One region of the Limnobaculum xujianqingii genome, then DNA from elsewhere that is predicted to be linked to it. Evidence: predicted binding sites of a transcription regulator. Region 1 holds the regulator's gene; each other region holds the start of a gene.
The links. The regulator ArgR, encoded in region 1, controls arginine synthesis, uptake and breakdown. The targets are predictions, from matches to a motif close to ANTGAATAAAAATACANT.
Positions count from the first base shown of each region.

Region 2: the regulator ArgR is predicted to act here: its motif matches at 2,424-2,441, upstream of argC (N-acetyl-gamma-glutamyl-phosphate reductase).
Region 3: the regulator ArgR is predicted to act here: its motif matches at 2,002-2,019, upstream of argF (ornithine carbamoyltransferase).
Region 4: the regulator ArgR is predicted to act here: its motif matches at 2,423-2,440, upstream of argA (amino-acid N-acetyltransferase).

Region 1 is NZ_JABMLK010000001.1:2,287,667-2,291,834, reverse strand. Features, by position in the region: gene mpl (UDP-N-acetylmuramate:L-alanyl-gamma-D-glutamyl-meso-diaminopimelate ligase) at 170-1,543, shown strand; gene argR (transcriptional regulator ArgR) at 1,601-2,071, opposite strand; gene mdh (malate dehydrogenase) at 2,360-3,298, shown strand; gene GOL65_RS10400 (helix-turn-helix domain-containing protein) at 3,383-3,640, opposite strand.
Region 2 is NZ_JABMLK010000001.1:267,340-271,507, forward strand. Features, by position in the region: gene ppc (phosphoenolpyruvate carboxylase) at 1-991, opposite strand, end outside; gene argE (acetylornithine deacetylase) at 1,223-2,377, opposite strand; gene argC (N-acetyl-gamma-glutamyl-phosphate reductase) at 2,552-3,556, shown strand; gene argB (acetylglutamate kinase) at 3,568-4,168, shown strand, end outside.
Region 3 is NZ_JABMLK010000001.1:2,757,601-2,761,768, reverse strand. Features, by position in the region: gene GOL65_RS12700 (vWA domain-containing protein) at 1-286, opposite strand, end outside; gene GOL65_RS12695 (aldo/keto reductase) at 573-1,421, opposite strand; gene rraB (ribonuclease E inhibitor RraB) at 1,447-1,881, opposite strand; gene argF (ornithine carbamoyltransferase) at 2,062-3,072, shown strand; gene GOL65_RS12680 (YhcH/YjgK/YiaL family protein) at 3,568-4,032, opposite strand.
Region 4 is NZ_JABMLK010000001.1:1,887,257-1,891,424, reverse strand. Features, by position in the region: gene GOL65_RS08655 (siderophore ABC transporter substrate-binding protein) at 1-763, opposite strand, end outside; gene argA (amino-acid N-acetyltransferase) at 1,066-2,394, opposite strand; gene amiC (N-acetylmuramoyl-L-alanine amidase AmiC) at 2,700-3,941, shown strand; gene GOL65_RS08640 (DHCW motif cupin fold protein) at 3,938-4,168, opposite strand, start outside.

The DNA.
Region 1 (4,168 bases):
ACGATTCCTGAGTCAACCGAAGGTATAATGGCGATGGTATGCCATCCGTGTTATGTGTGGGGAAATTTTAACTAAAGGTTAAAGAAATTGATAGGTTATTCCCCTTCTTATAACCTACCTGAGGCGTTAGAATGAGAGCTAACTCGATACACCAAAAACTGGAAATATAATGCATATTCATATTCTTGGTATTTGTGGCACTTTTATGGGCGGTATTGCCATGTTGGCCCGTGTCCTCGGACATCAGGTCACAGGCTCTGATGCTAACGTTTATCCACCGATGAGTACGCTGTTAGAAAAACAGGGTATCGACCTCATTCAGGGATATTCTCCATCACAGCTTAACCCTCGTCCAGACCTGGTCATTATTGGTAATGCCATGGGGCGCGGTAATCCTTGTGTTGAAACAGTGTTGGAAGAGGGTATCCCATACACTTCCGGACCTCAGTGGTTGCATGACAATGTATTACGCGATCGTTGGGTGGTAGCTATTGCTGGAACTCACGGTAAAACCACTACCGCTGGTATGGCGACCTGGATTTTAGAAAGTTGTGGTTATAAGCCAGGTTTTGTTATTGGCGGCGTACCGGGAAATTTCGATGTCTCCGCTCGTCTGGGTGACAGCCCATTTTTTGTGATTGAAGCCGATGAATATGACAGCGCCTTTTTTGATAAGCGCTCTAAATTCGTTCATTACTGCCCACGTACTCTGGTACTGAACAACCTTGAGTTTGACCATGCAGATATATTCGAAGATTTGCGTGCAATCCAGAAACAGTTCCACCATTTGGTGCGTTTAGTTCCGGGACAAGGCAAGATTTTATTGCCGGAAAACGATCTGAACTTAAAGCATGTGATTAATATGGGGTGCTGGAGTGAACTGGAAACGACCGGTGAAGGACACACATGGGCAGCGAATAAAATCACGGTCGACGCCAGTCACTATCAGGTGCTGTTAAACGGCGAAGTAGTCGGCGAAGTTAACTGGTCGCTGGTGGGTGAGCATAATATGCAAAATGGCCTGATGGCTGTTGCAGCTGCTCGTCACGTAGGTGTTCAGCCTCAGGATGCCTGCCGTGCGTTAGATGACTTTATTAATGCTCGTCGCCGTCTGGAGTTACGCGGTGAAGTTAATGGCGTTACTGTTTATGATGACTTTGCCCATCACCCAACAGCGATTCTGGCCACACTGACGGCTCTACGCAGCAAGGTTGGCGGCACGGCACGTATTCTGGCGGTGCTGGAGCCCCGTTCAAACACCATGAAGATGGGGGTGAGCAAAGATGAATTGGCACCGGCATTTGGCCGGGCGGATGAAGTCTTCTTGCTTCAGCCAGCAAATCTTCCATGGCAGGTTTCTGATGTAACTGATGCCTGTATTCAACCGGCTCACTGGTCTGGCGATCTGGATGCCTTGGTAGATATGATTGTTCGCAGTGCTCAGCCGGGAGATAACATTCTGGTTATGAGTAACGGCGGCTTTGGCGGTATTCACGATAAGCTGTTGGCTGGGCTGAAACAAAAGCAAAAAGATACCCAGTAACTTGAATTGATATGTAAAAAAGGCCTTCTTTGGAAGGCCTTAGTTTTTTGAGCGTGATTAGAGTTCCTGCTCAAACAAATCGAGAATTGCCTGGTAAAGCTGCTCTACGCTAAATCCTCTGGCTGGGGTGGTAAAAATCGTATCATCACCGGCGATAGTACCGAGAATTCCTTCTGATTTACCGATTGAATCGAGTAATCGTGCCAGAAGTTGCGCGGCACCGGGACTAGTGCGGATAACTACCAGAGCATCGTTATAATCAATATCCAGAATCAGGTTTTTTAGCGGGCTGGTTGCAGTGGGCACGCCCAGCTCAGTTGGCAGGCAATACACCATCTCCATTTTAGCGTTACGAATTCGTACTGCGCCAAATTTGGTTAGCATGCGGGAGACTTTGGACTGATTAATATTCTCAAAGCCTTCATCCTGTAAAGCCTGGACGATTTCTCCCTGAGAACTGAGTTTTTCTTCTTTTAACAGCGCTTTAAACGCCTTCACCAAATCATCTTGTTTTGTTGGGCTTCGCATCTTGCACCGTCGATAGTTGGATAACAATACTAGCATTATGAATAAAAATGGCCGAGTACTCAAAAGTCTTTACGTATTGTTGTGATTAAAATGCATTTAACTCCTGATTCTCACGACCAAAACGTTTTTAATTCCTGATTTATGTGACCAAAATGTTTTTAATTAATTATTCTTTGCAGCATATCTCAATCTTAAATCTAAGGATTGGTGATTATGCTCACGATCCTCTAAGCTTGATGTTGCATTTTAGTTACACATCAAAATAAGCAAAAACAAAAGGAGTAATGAATGAAAATTACAGTTCTTGGCGCAGCCGGTGGAATTGGTCAGGCTTTAGCCCTGTTACTGAAAACGCAACTTCCTGCGAAGTCTGAGTTATCTCTCTATGATATCGCACCGGTTACTCCGGGGGTTGCTGTTGATTTAAGTCATATTCCTACAGCAGTTAAAGTCACCGGTTTTAGCGGTGAAGATGCAAAACCAGCTCTGCAAGGTGCTGATATTGTTTTAATTTCTGCAGGTGTTGCACGTAAACCAGGTATGGATCGCTCCGATTTATTCAATATTAATGCGGGCATTGTACGTAATCTGATTGAGCAGGTAGCTCAGGTATGTCCGAAAGCCTGTATTGGTATCATCACCAACCCAGTTAATACCACTGTAGCCATTGCGGCAGAAGTGTTGAAGAAAGCTGGTGTCTATGACAAAAATAAACTGTTCGGTATTACTACTCTGGACATTATTCGTTCTAATACTTTCGTTACAGATCTGAAAGGTAAGTTACCTGGCGATGTAGAAGTTCCTGTTATTGGTGGTCATTCAGGGGTAACTATTCTGCCTCTGTTATCACAAATTCCTGGCGTAAGCTTTACCGATGCTGAAATCGAGTCACTTACTAAACGTATCCAAAATGCGGGTACCGAAGTGGTTGAAGCTAAAGCGGGTGGTGGATCGGCAACGTTGTCAATGGGACAAGCCGCAGCGCGTTTTGCTCTGTCACTGCTGCGCGGATTACAGGGTGAGCAAGGCGTTGTTGAATGTGCTTATGTTGAGGGTGATGGCAAGTATGCACGTTTCTTCGCACAGCCGCTGGTACTAGGTAAGAATGGTATTGAGAGCAGAAAAGAGATCGGCACATTAAGCGCATTTGAGCAAAAAGCGCTGGATTCAATGCTGGATGTACTGCACAAAGATATTGAACTGGGTGAAAAATTCATTCAGGGATAATTTTCTCTCAGAACTAAGTTACATCAAACCGCTATCGAATCTCTGTCGGTAGCGGTTTTTTATTTAATATTGTTTTTATTGCTGTCAGATGTGCTGTTGTTCACCAGAATTTAATTGATTATTTTTTATTTTTAAGTATCGGCTGGGCCATATTTCAGAAGGGTGTTTTTCTAACGCTGCTGCAATAATCCTTTCTCCCTTGGGCCACGGACGAACAAGTGCATTGGCTAAAGTTGATGAACTTAAACCAGATTGGCGTGATAACGCCGCTAATGTGGTACCTCTTTTACGTAAGGCGGCAATGATATCTGCAGAATGCCAATCTTCTTTCCTTGAAATCATTTAATATCTCCTTTTAAAGTCAGTACAAACTTGTTGTTTATAAGTGGTAGATAACACATTATTAATCGACCATATTGATTTTTTAGTAAAATTTATATCAACAAATTTCTTAATATAATTCAAATGATTTATTTTTATTGAAAGGGGTTATTTTTATTATAGTTGGCGTTTTATATGATTTAGTGACTTGTTTTTTAACAAAATTAAATAGAATGTTTTTTTATTTTCTTAACTTGTTTATTAAAAATAATTTATTGAATCAATTGAATTGTTTTTAAATGACATTAATATGCTATTTACACCAATAAATATTGGTAAAACACTGCTTTTCATTTAAATATTGTTTTTTATCAATCAATTGAAAAAAATAATACAACGCATAAGATGCACTGTTGCAACGCATTTTCCTGTATTAAAATACAGGGCCTTTGTGATAAATAAACTATTCTTTTATTTAATCAACTAACATAAACTACTTACTTGTTTATATACTCTGATTGAGATTTATCAGAGATATGGATTTGTTTA
Region 2 (4,168 bases), 2.0 Mb from region 1:
CGCTCAGGTAACTGTGAGTACTCATTAACTGGGTACGTAATTTCTTCATCAGCTCACGATAGGGTTCCTGAACTTCATCGCCACCGGCCATGGCCCGTAGCTCCGGAGTACAGTCAGACATGGATAGCTCAGAAACCAGTACCTGAACATCTTTCAGAAACAGTTCTGCCGCTTTCCAGCGGCCGTAAATCATCACGTGTTCGGTAATTTTAGCGGTAACGTTTGGGTTACCATCGCGGTCACCTCCCATCCAGGAAGTAAAACGCACCGGAACGGCTTCAACCGGCAAGTTATAGCCAAGAGCATCAACCAGCTGATCGTTAAACTCGCGCATAAACGCAGGTACGCCTTCCCACAGGCTATTTTCTACTACGGCAAAGCCCCATTTGGCTTCATCAACCGGAGTTGGGCGGATCTTACGGATTTCATCGGTATGCCATGACTGAGCAACCAACTGGCGCAGACGGCGCATTATCTGATCCCGCTCATAATCGGCCAAATCGTTGTGGTCTAACTGGCTCAGACAGTTATTCACTTCAATCAGCTTATGGATCATGGTGCGGCGCGCAATTTCTGTTGGGTGCGCGGTGAGTACCAGCTCAATAGAAAGCTGGTCAACGGCTTTACTTACCGCTTCATCAGTAATGTTTTGCTGTCTTAATTTATTGAATAAATCAGCGAATACTGCCGGGTTATTTGCTGCCTCACCGCGAGAGGAAATGCTGTGATACTGCTCGGCAGTATTGGCAAAGTTGAGAAACTGGTTAAACGCTCTGGCAACGGGCAGTAACTGGTCGTTAGACAGGTTTTGCAGCGTAGAGAGTAACGCCTGACGGTTAGTCTCATTACCGGCGCGGGACGATTTTGACAGCTTACGAATGCTTTCCACCCGATCAAGGATTTCTTCACCTAAAGCGTCTTTAATGGTATCGCCTAGAAGGGTGCCAAGCATACTGACATTACTTCGCATCGCGGAATATTGTTCGTTCATAGGTCTCCTGCCGGGTTAATCAAAATATGAAGATGATGTTGTGTTGTCACGTTATTTTTATGGGTACTAAAGTTAGAGTTGTATCACACAATTTGGGTATGTACATAGTTTTGTTGAATCCTTTAAGCATTTCTTATAACCGGAAAATTTCAACAAAAAAATCTACTTTCGTACCATACAAGAAATTAACCACCCCGGATAAGCCGGGGTGGTGTGTAAGAACGGTGCGTCTTATTTTTCTGCGCAGAAGTGGTGAATAACCTGGGTCAAAAGCTGACGGGTTGGTTGAATGAAAGAGGTGGCAAGGAATTCATCCGGTTGATGGGCCTGATCGATAGAGCCGGGTCCAAGCACCAGTGTCGGGCACATTTGCTGCAGGAAAGGTGCTTCGGTACAGTAATTAACGACCTCAGCCGGTGTGCCTACCAGTTTCTCTACAACTTGTACCAGCGCATTATCGGCGGCACATTCATAACCGGGGATAGGGCTGTGCAGGTGCTCAATAGCTACACGGCCCGGCCAACGGCTACTAACCGGCTCCAGTGCCTGATGCACCAGTTCATCTAAATCATTCAGAGTAAGACCCGGTAATGGACGAATATCCATATGCAGTTCACAACAGGCGCAGATACGGTTTGGAGCATCGCCACCGTGAATATGACCAAAGTTCATGGTTGGATATGGAATAGCAAAAGCATCATGATGATAACGCTCTTTTAGTGAATCTCTCAGAACCATCAAATGACCGATAGCATCATGCATCAGCTCAATCGCGTTCACGCCACGGGATGGATCGCTGGAGTGGCCGGACTGACCAGTAATACGGATAGCTTCTGCGATATGGCCTTTATGGGCTCGTACTGGCTGAAGTGATGTGGGCTCGCCAATAATGGCACAATCAGGTTTCAGATGGCTGGTGGAGGAGAAATAACGGGCTCCCGCCATTGAGGTCTCTTCATCCGCAGTAGCCAGTACATACAACGGTTTAGTCAGTTTGCTACTGTCGATATCTCTTAATGCATCAAGAATAAAGGCAAAAAAGCCTTTCATATCTGCGGTTCCCAAACCATACAGCTTGTTGTCATGTTCGGTCAGGGTGAAAGGATCGCGGGTCCAGCGTCCGTCATCAAAGGGTACGGTATCCGTATGACCGGTAAGTAGTAGTCCACCAGGCCCCGCTCCCAGCGATGCCAATAGATTAAATTTATTGCGAGTATCAGGAACCGGTTGTACTTCAACCTTAAAACCCAGCGTACTGAACCATTCTGCCAGCAGGTTAATCAGTGTCTCATTGCTCTGATCCAACGCCGCATCGGTAGCACTAATGCTTGGCGTGGCAATCAACTTACTGTACAACTCGATAAAAGAGGGTAATGTTTTATTCACAATTCACGGCCTGTTTTGCGGGTTAATTCAATATAAATTCATTTATTTTGCATAAAAATACAATAAGGGATTGTCTAAGGGAACAGAATTTCGTACCTTAAGCAATATTCTTCCACATTACCGTAAGCGTACCGTTGTTTCCAAACCTTGTACGCAACTAAACAGGTCTATTTTATGCTTGAGACACTTATCGTCGGCGCAAGTGGTTATACCGGTGCAGAACTGGCAGCGTACTTACGTCGTCATCCTGAGATCAATATCAAAGGATTGATGGTATCAGCGCAGAGTGCTGATGCGGGAAAAATATTTTCAGATCTGCATCCTCAGTTGAAAGGACTGGTGGATTTGCCGCTGCAACCACTAACCAATGTAGCCGAAGCGGCAAAAGGCGTCGATGTGGTGTTTCTGGCGACAGCACATGAAGTCAGCCACGATCTTGCGCCACAATTTTTAGCTGCGGGTTGCGTGGTGTTTGATTTATCGGGTGCTTTTCGGGTTGATTCACCTGAGTTTTATACGCGTTATTACGGTTTTACCCATCAACACGGTGACTGGCTGAAAAAGGCGGTTTACGGTCTGGCGGAATGGCAAACAGAAAAGCTTAAGCAGGCGCAACTGGTGGCGGTTGCTGGTTGCTATCCTACGGCATCACAACTGGCGCTTAAGCCATTGGTTGAAGCAGGACTACTGGATGAGCAGCAATGGCCAGTGATCAATGCCGTTAGCGGCGTTAGTGGAGCAGGACGTAAGGCCAGTATGACTACCAGTTTTTGTGAAGTTAGCCTGCAGCCTTATGGCGTGTTTACGCATCGCCATCAACCAGAAATTGCTGCGCACTTGGGTATTCCGGTGATTTTTACTCCTCATCTTGGTAATTTTCCTCGCGGGATTCTGGCAACTATTACCTGCCGTTTAAAACCGGGTGTTGATGAAGAGCAGATTAAGACGGCATTTTACAATGCTTATCACAATAAACCGTTAGTTCGGGTCTATGAAAAAGGGATGCCAGCGCTAAAATCGGTGATTGGCCAGCCGTTTTGTGATATCGGTTTTGCCGTTGATGGCCAACATATTATCGTGGTGTCGGCAGAGGATAATCTGCTTAAAGGTGCCGCTGCTCAGGCCGTACAGTGTATGAATTTACGCTTTGGCTTCAATGAAACCCAGTCCTTACTCTAGGGAGAAGAAGGATGAATCCATTAATTATTAAACTCGGCGGTGCGTTGCTGGACAGTGATGAAGCAATGGAACGTCTGTTTGTGGCTCTGGCAACATATAAGCAAAAACATCAGCGTCAGTTGGTGATTGTACACGGTGGCGGCTGCCTGGTTGATGAGCTGATGAAAAAACTAACGCTGCCGGTAATTCGTCGTAATGGTCTGCGCGTCACGCCGGAAGACCAAATAGGTACTATTACTGGTGCGCTGGCAGGAACCGCGAATAAGACCCTGATGGCAGCGGCCAGAAAGCACGACATTAATGCCATCGGCCTGTGTCTTGCGGATGGTAATATGGTGGAAGTCAGCCAGCTTTCTGAAGATTTAGGCCACGTAGGCGAAGCCAAAGCTGGCAGCAATAAGCTGATTCAAACACTGCTGGCCGATGACTATTTACCGATTATCAGCTCCATTGGCATTACACCCGAAGGAGCGTTGATGAACGTCAATGCGGATCAGGCAGCGACTGCATTAGCTGCAACGTTGGGCGCTGATTTGGTTCTGTTGTCTGATGTTAGCGGTATTCTTGACGGAAAAGGCCAGCGCATTGCTGAACTTACCGCTGATAAAGCCG
Region 3 (4,168 bases), 470 kb from region 1:
CTTCATTCTCAATGCTGCTGGCCAGTAGTGATAAGGCTTCACCGAAGGCGGTTGTACCGGTCGCTACTAAATCAGGGGATTTAAAGTTAAGCAGTTCAGTGAGAGGGATAACTTGTCGGGCAGATGAATCGAAGGTGATAACGGAAAGATAGGCGGTTTCTAATGCATAGGGATCCTGTCGTAGGGTTGATAACAGGGTCTGAACGCCATTTTTTACTGCTTCAATGGGTTCTCCGGTCATCGAACCAGAAGTGTCCAGCATCAGGTAAATCGGAAGTCTTCTCATGAGTATCCTTACTGAATATAACGATAAGTTTTATCAAGTGATGCCAAGATATTAATTGATTTCATCAGTAACGCAACCACTGATCTTAAACCTGTGGTAAATGTTGATGGGTATGTGTCGGCAAGGCTTTTGGCGGCCAGAAGATGAGTTAATAATAGTTAATGATGATTTATGTAACTAATTGATTTATAAAAATTCGATATGGATGCAAATCAATTGATTTTGATTGAAATAATAACGGACGAATAAAAGTGTTTGCCATTTTATTCGTCCGTTTTACAGGCGGTTAAAGCATTTCTAAAGGTTTCTTCCGTGATGGCGGCGGGAATGCCGCATCCAGCGTAACGTAATCTTCATGTTCCAGATGAATACTTAAACTACCAATATTCTCTATCATATGTTCAACGCTGGAAGCCTTCGGAATAGTAATAATATTATGGTCGCGTAATACCCAGGCCAGAGCTATTTGCGCCGGTGTGGCATGGTGGCGCTTTGCCACTTCTACCAGAGCAGGGTGCTCCAGCAGGCGAGCCTGTTCAATAGGGGAATAGGCCATAACCGGCATACTATTACTGCGACACCATGGCAACAGGTCGTATTCAATCCCCCTACGAGACAGGTTATACAGTACCTGATTGGTAGCAATTCGCTCATTGTCCACAATGGTCATCAGCTCTTCCAGATCGTCGACATCAAAGTTGCTGACGCCCCATTGGCCAATTTTCCCTTGTTCCACTAAATCTTCCAGAGCGTTAACCGTCTCTTCCAGTGGAACATGGCCTCGCCAGTGCAGCAGGTAGAGGTCAATATACTCTGTGCCCATGCGCTTTAAGCTGCCTTCACAGGCAGCAATAGTTCCCTGAGCACTGGCATTACCGGGAAGCACTTTACTTACCAGAAACACATCGTCGCGACAGCCTTTAATTGCCGCTCCGACTACCCGTTCGGCACCACCATCAGCGTACATCTCTGCGGTATCAATCAGTGACAAACCCCGCTCAATACCATGACGCAGGGTTTGAACTTCGCGTTGAATATCGGAGCTGCGCTCCCCCATAAACCAGGTACCCTGACCAAATACCGGGACATCGTCCCCGCTAGGCAAAGTGATATAACGCATGTGCTGTCTGGCCATGCAATCAACCTCCAGTTAATGAAAATTAATGGCGTGTTCCGTTATCATCCTCATCCATAGGATATTCGCCGTCGTCCTCATCATCATCGCTACCGTTAGGATCTTCGAAATAGGTGCCCCAACCGTCGTAATTGATATCGTAGCGATCCGCCAGCTTAATCAGCTGTTCAACTTGTTTATCAATGATATCAGCGTTGAGGGAAACTTCACTGATCACGTCACAACAAAGAACGATTAAGCCATCTTCTACTTCTAATTCTTCCGGTTCGGTAACTTCATAACCGAGTTTAAACGCTTCGACTGCGGCTTTTTCCAGGGTATCGAAATCTTCCGCAGAGAAATGGTGCTCGATAGCGTACAGTGCATCAGGGTCGCTGCCATCTTCCAGCAGCTCTTCGATAATCAGGCGAGTTTCTTCGCGTTGTTCTTCCAGCAGGATACTTAGTTCGTCGTTAGCCATGATATTTTTCCCATTAGGATGGTCAGTTAGCGGTATTCTCACATAGTGCAACCGGTAGCTCCACAGGAAAGAGAAAGTTTTCTGTATTATCAGGTTGATTGTGAATATTAATTCATATAAATTGATTTTTAATTCAATTTATCGTGATATCTTCTATATTAAGCTCAGGGAGACAACCCAATGCCTCAGTTTTACCAGCGTCATCTGCTTCGGTTACTTGATTTTAGTCCAAATGAAATTGCCGCATTGCTGGCTTTGTCCGCCAAACTAAAAAAAGATAAAAAAAGTGGAATTGAGCAGCCGTTGCTAAACGGTAAGAACATTGCCTTAATCTTTGAGAAGGACTCCACGCGTACGCGCTGCGCTTTTGAAGTCGCTGCTTTCGATCAGGGTGCAAGAGTGACTTATCTTGGTCCAAGCGGTAGTCAGATTGGGCATAAAGAATCGATTAAAGACACCGCCCGGGTATTAGGGCGTATGTATGATGGTATTCAATATCGCGGTTTTGGTCAGAAGATTGTTGAGACGTTAGCTGAATTCTCCGGCGTCCCGGTATGGAACGGTCTGACGGATGAATTTCATCCCACACAGATTTTGGCCGATTTATTGACCATGCAGGAACATTCCCCGCAAAAATCCTTGTCCCAGATTAAATTCGCTTATTTAGGGGATGCCCGTAACAATATGGGAAATTCCCTGCTGGAAGGGGCCGCGCTGATGGGAATGGATATCCGTCTGGTGGCACCAAAAGCCTGCTGGCCACAGGAGTCACTGGTGGAGAGCTGTCAGGCAATTGCTAAAAAGACCGGAGCCCGTATTACCCTGACGGAAAATGTCGCTCAGGGAGTTGAAGGGGTTGATTACCTGTATACCGATGTTTGGGTGTCGATGGGTGAGCCAAAAGAGGTATGGAAAGAGCGTATTGCTTTACTCAAGCCTTATCAGGTTAATCAGGCTATGATTGAGCTAACGCATAACCCACAGGTGAAATTTCTCCACTGCCTGCCTGCGTTTCATGATGACCAAACCGTAATGGGCAAACAGATGGCAGAACAGTATGGATTGCACGGCGGTATGGAAGTCACGGACGAGGTGTTTGAATCGGTGCATAGTGTGGTGTTTGATCAGGCGGAGAATCGGATGCATAGCATTAAAGCGGTGATGGTGGCGACATTAGCAGTATCGTATTAATTCTTTCAGTGAAACAGGTAATAAAATAGATTTAGGAAAGTTTTTTAGGTCAAGGATGTTATCCCTTGACCTTTTTTATTTGAGCACTGGAATTCAGCCGACAACTGAGAGAGGGTAGCACGCCAAACATGGATGTTTGGCGAGGCACTGCTTCGTCGGACAAAATTGCAGGAGCAATTTTGAACAGCACAACGTGCTGGCCCCGTAGGGGTGAGCCTCATGGATGAGGCGAATAAACCGAATCAGTGCCGGTGCGTGAGCCCGAACGAAGGCGGAGGGAAGTCGCGTAGCGACCTGGATTCGGGTGCGAAGGCGTGGAGGTGCAGGAGGCGCTCGCCTAAGCGCCTCCTGCTCGGCCACTTGCACAATTGGTTATTTGGACACTGCGTTGTTAGTGGACGAAATGTACTCAAAATTTAATTTGATATACTCAAATTAAAATTCCCCATTTCATGCCAATCGGCAACCAAACAGAGCGGTTCTGTATTTATAGCTTTACAGTGCACTCACCAACATTTTAACTACCGCTTTACGCACATGAGCAGGTTTGCCAACGGCGCACAGGGGTTTGTGTACTTCACCCGGGTAGAAAACGATAAAGTCACCTTCCTGCATAATCATTTGTCTTTCCTGTTCGCCAGCAGGTAAAAAGGCGATGTCTTTATCTGCCAGCCAGTTATCTGTAGGTGTACCTGCTGGCAGGTTACTGAATACCATGCCTTCTTCACCTTTCAGTACGATCTGAATATCCAGATAGCGTTCATGATACTCAGCGCGGCGGTTCTGTAGCTCATCGGTGCTATCGTTGGAAATCAGTACAAATATATTATTGCCATCGATGTCATGTTTACCTAATGGCGTATCGTTAGTGATGTTGCTTTTAATGTATTCGATAGCCTGTTTCAGCTTGGCTGGCAGGTAAGGGACAAGTTCTAAATGGTGGATGTTTCCGGTGATCATATTTATTCCTTTTGAAAAATGAAATGCTGTTTCATATTCTATTATGTCCGGAAAATAAGCAAAGTATTTTATTGTCAATAGTGGACGCTTATCACATTAGTATGATGTGTCGAATAGTTAAGAATTATTGGATTTA
Region 4 (4,168 bases), 400 kb from region 1:
CATTGCGGTCGACAATAAAGATGATGTCAGGATTTTTTTCCAGCAAGTAATCCGGAGTACCGGCCTGGCGCTCTTCTCCCAGATTAATATCCGCTTTTTTAATCCCCAGCACTTGATGAATAATGGTGGCATAGCCATTAGTCGCCGAAGCAGAAAGTTTACCATTGTAGTGCACCAGCACGATTGCACTTTGACCAGAGGCTTCGGCTTTCTTTCTGGACTCAGCTATTTTCTTATCCAGTACAGCCAGGCCATTTTCTGCCTGTTCAGTTTTGCCAAAGATTTGCCCAAGGGTCAGGACATTTTTCTTAAATGAGTCCAGATAGAGTTTATTGTTGAGGCTTAAGTTCAGGGTGGGTGCTATTTGGTTTAACGATTCATAAGATTTTCCCTGACGGCCAGTGATAATAATCAGTTCAGGACTTAATTGTTTAATAGCTTCCAGGTCCGGCTGCTTCATATTACCGGCATTAATCATGCTGTTGTTGGCATACTTCGACAAATAAGACGGGATACTTTTGGTTGGCAGAGCACGAATTGAAGTTACACCCAACGCATCTAAAGTGTCCAACGTACCAAAATCAAAAGTCACAACATTATTTGGATTTTTATGCACTTCAGTCGTTCCCTGTGGATGATCGACCTTAATGGTATTGGTTTCTGGCTCAACGATTGGTTGCACAGGAGCTTGAGTAGTCGCTGGTGTTATAGCATCACTGGTTGATGATTTCTGGTCACAGCCCGCTAGCGTAGCAGTAGCCAACAGAGATAAGATTTTTTCATTATATAACCTTTCTATTCGTCAGGATAATCAGAGGGATAGCTTTGTTACTATGCAGAGTGTACCTGAGATGGGTGTGTAGCATCAATGTAAATGAGTATTATTATCAAATGAATGTTTGATTGGTTATATAAAAAGTGTAGTGGATGTATTCTGAAACAGACATGTGGTCCTTTCGGCCAGAATGTTCACTGAAATTGAAATAGATAAGTTTGCCAGCAATATGAAAAGCTTTCCTCGATGGCTTCAGACCATCGGGGAAAGCTAAACAGAACCACCAAAACTTAAACTGGCGTAACCAAAATTTTAGATCGCCGCTGGTAATTATATAAAGCCTGCTTTTTCATCGGTAGAACATCAATATCAGCTGGCATAAACCCACGTTCCTGGAACCAGTGAATACTGTGGGTTGTAAGCACAAACAGTTTTTCCAGCCCCATAAGGCGCGCTTGCCCGCTGATTTTCTCCAGCAATATTTCACCGCGTAATGAACTGCGGTAGTTGGGATGAACGGCAACGCAGGCCATTTCTCCAATTTTCTCTTCCGGGAAAGGGTAGAGCGCTGCACAGGCAATGGTCATATTATCCCGTTCAATGATAGTAAATTTATCGATTTCCATCTCTAACTGTTCTCTTGAGCGGCGAACTAATATGCCTTGTTGTTCCAGTGGGCGGATCAGCTCCAAAATACCGCCAATATCGCGAATGGTCGCCCGGCGCACTTGTTCCGCACTCTCCATAACGATTTGCGTACCAATACCGTCGCGAGAGAATAACTCCTGTAGCAACGCACCACTTTCCTGATAGCTAATCAGGTGGCAACGGCGAACGCCGCTACGACAGGCTTTGATGGCACCCCGCAGGAAGCGTACGGTCCCAGAGTTGTAATCCCCTTGGGATTCGTGCTGATCCAGATAGGTTTGTGCATCATTAGGGAACAGTTCCGGTAGGATTTTTCCCTTTTCGTCTTCCACCCCTTGGGAAGAGCAGAAACCAATCATTTTCTCAGCTTTCAGTTTGATGGCCAGCTGAGTTGCCACTTCTTCTGAAGTGAGATTGAAACTCTCTCCGGTAACAGAAACCGCGACGGGTCCCAACAGGACGATAGCACCACTGCTTAACTGGCGCTGAATAGCTTCTTCATCAATCCGGCGTATGCGTCCGCTATGGCAGTAGTCGATACCATCATCTACACCTAACGGTTGGGAGATAACAAAATTACCGCTGACGACGTTGATATGGGCACCCTGTAATGGAGTATTATTCAGACTCATAGAAAGGCGAGCAGTGATATCTAACTGAAGACGGCCGGCGGCCTGTTTTACCAGCTCCAGTGATTCTGCATCGGTTACTCTGGTGTGTTTGTGATAAACCGAAGGTTTATTGTGTACCGCCAGGTTGGCATCGATTTGCGGACGGGCACCATAGACCACCACCAGTTGAATCCCCAGACTATGGAGCAAACCGATATCACTGATGATATTGCCAAAATTATCATGCTCAATGGCCTCGCCACCTAACATGATGACAAAGGTCTTCCCTCGGTGGGCATTTATGTAAGGAACCGAATGGCGAAAGCCTTCAACCAATTCAGTACTGCGCTCCTTCATGATTAACCTCAATGCATAATAATTCGTAATTTTTGTATTTTTATTCTATTTGGTGTGTTCTGGCAAGTAGAAAATTCAGTCAAAAGCGATTTAGTGAGTGATTATTCAATAGACGAACTGAATAAAATTGATTAGTCTTCGGCGAGTTTAAGCATTATGTGCTTATTTTCACGTATTTTCATATCAAAGTTATGCTCACAAGCAGATAACACGCATGTAAAACGTGACAGAGCAGCTTCACTTCGGTAGAGTTTTACGCCAGCTTTATTTTATCGGTACAACAGTCGTTTGTTTTATTTCGGAGAATCATGTCTAGCTCTAAGCCCAATTATTTACGCCGCCGTTTGTTGCAGGGAGCCGCTGCGACGTGGTTATTGAGTGTAAGTGGCGTTGGCATTGCTGCCTCTGCGGCCAGCGTTGTTGCTGTGCGCGTATGGCCTTCTTCGACCTATACGCGGGTAACGCTGGAATCGACGGTTCCATTAAAATATAAGCAGTTTGCGTTATCCAATCCCAATCGTTTGGTGATTGATATTGAGAATGTCCATTTAAACAGTGTGTTAAAAGCAGTTTCTGGTCAGGTACAAAATAACGATCCTTACCTGAAACTGGCACGAGTAGGGCAACATGATCCCAATACCGTTCGGTTGGTGCTGGAATTAAAGCAAAATATTAATCCTAATCTGTTTACCTTAAAACCGATTGCCGAGTTTAAAAACCGTCTGGTGGTTGATCTGTATCCGGCTAACGGTGGATCTTCAGAACCGGACGATCCGCTGCTGGCATTGCTGAAAGAGTATAATTTGGGCGAGTTGGAAAAAGATCAGCCAGCTGCTGCTCCGCAGGCAGGGAAAGCGGGGCGAGACCGCCCTCTGGTTATCATGCTCGATCCGGGACACGGTGGAGAGGACCCTGGCGCTATCGGCAAACGAGGCACCAAAGAGAAGAATATCGTGCTGCAAATTGCACGCCGTTTACGTACCCTGATTCAAAAAGAACCGGGAATGAAGGTCTATATGACTCGCAATGAAGACGTGTTTATTCCGTTGAAAGTGCGGGTAGCAAAAGCTCAGGCACAAAAGGCAGATCTGTTTATTTCGATTCACGCTGATGCTTTTACCAACCGTTCAGCTAATGGTTCTTCAGTGTTTGCTTTGTCAACCAAAGGAGCAACCAGTAATGCGGCTAAATATCTGGCACAAACTCAGAATGAGGCGGATCAGATAGGTGGAGTGAGTAAAAGCGGTGACCGTTATCTCGACCACACGATTTTTGATCTGGTGCAGACTGCCACCATCAACAGTAGCCTTAAATTTGGTAAAGAGGTGCTGACCCGGATGGGACGAGTAAACAAGCTGCATAAGAATAAAATTGAGCAAGCGGGATTTGCCGTGCTTAAGGCACCGGATATTCCATCAATTCTGATTGAGACTGCGTTTATCTCCAATCTGGAAGAAGAGCGCAAGCTGAAAACGGCAAAATTCCAGCAGCAGATCGCTGAGTCGGTTTTTGCCGGTATTAAGGCCTATTTCTCAACAATTAAATATTAATCAACAATCAGCAGGCGGGCACCGGTTTTAGTATAGGACTGGTGTGCTTCAGCATTATCACCAACCTGATAGCTTACTCCCGGCGTTAGCACGAACTTACGTCCATCATCGAGAGTCGTTTCCAGCTCCCCCTCCAGACAGAATAATACGTGTCCTTTACTGCACCAGTGATCGGCAAGATATTCAGCAGAATACTCAACCATACGCACACGAATTTTATTTTGCTC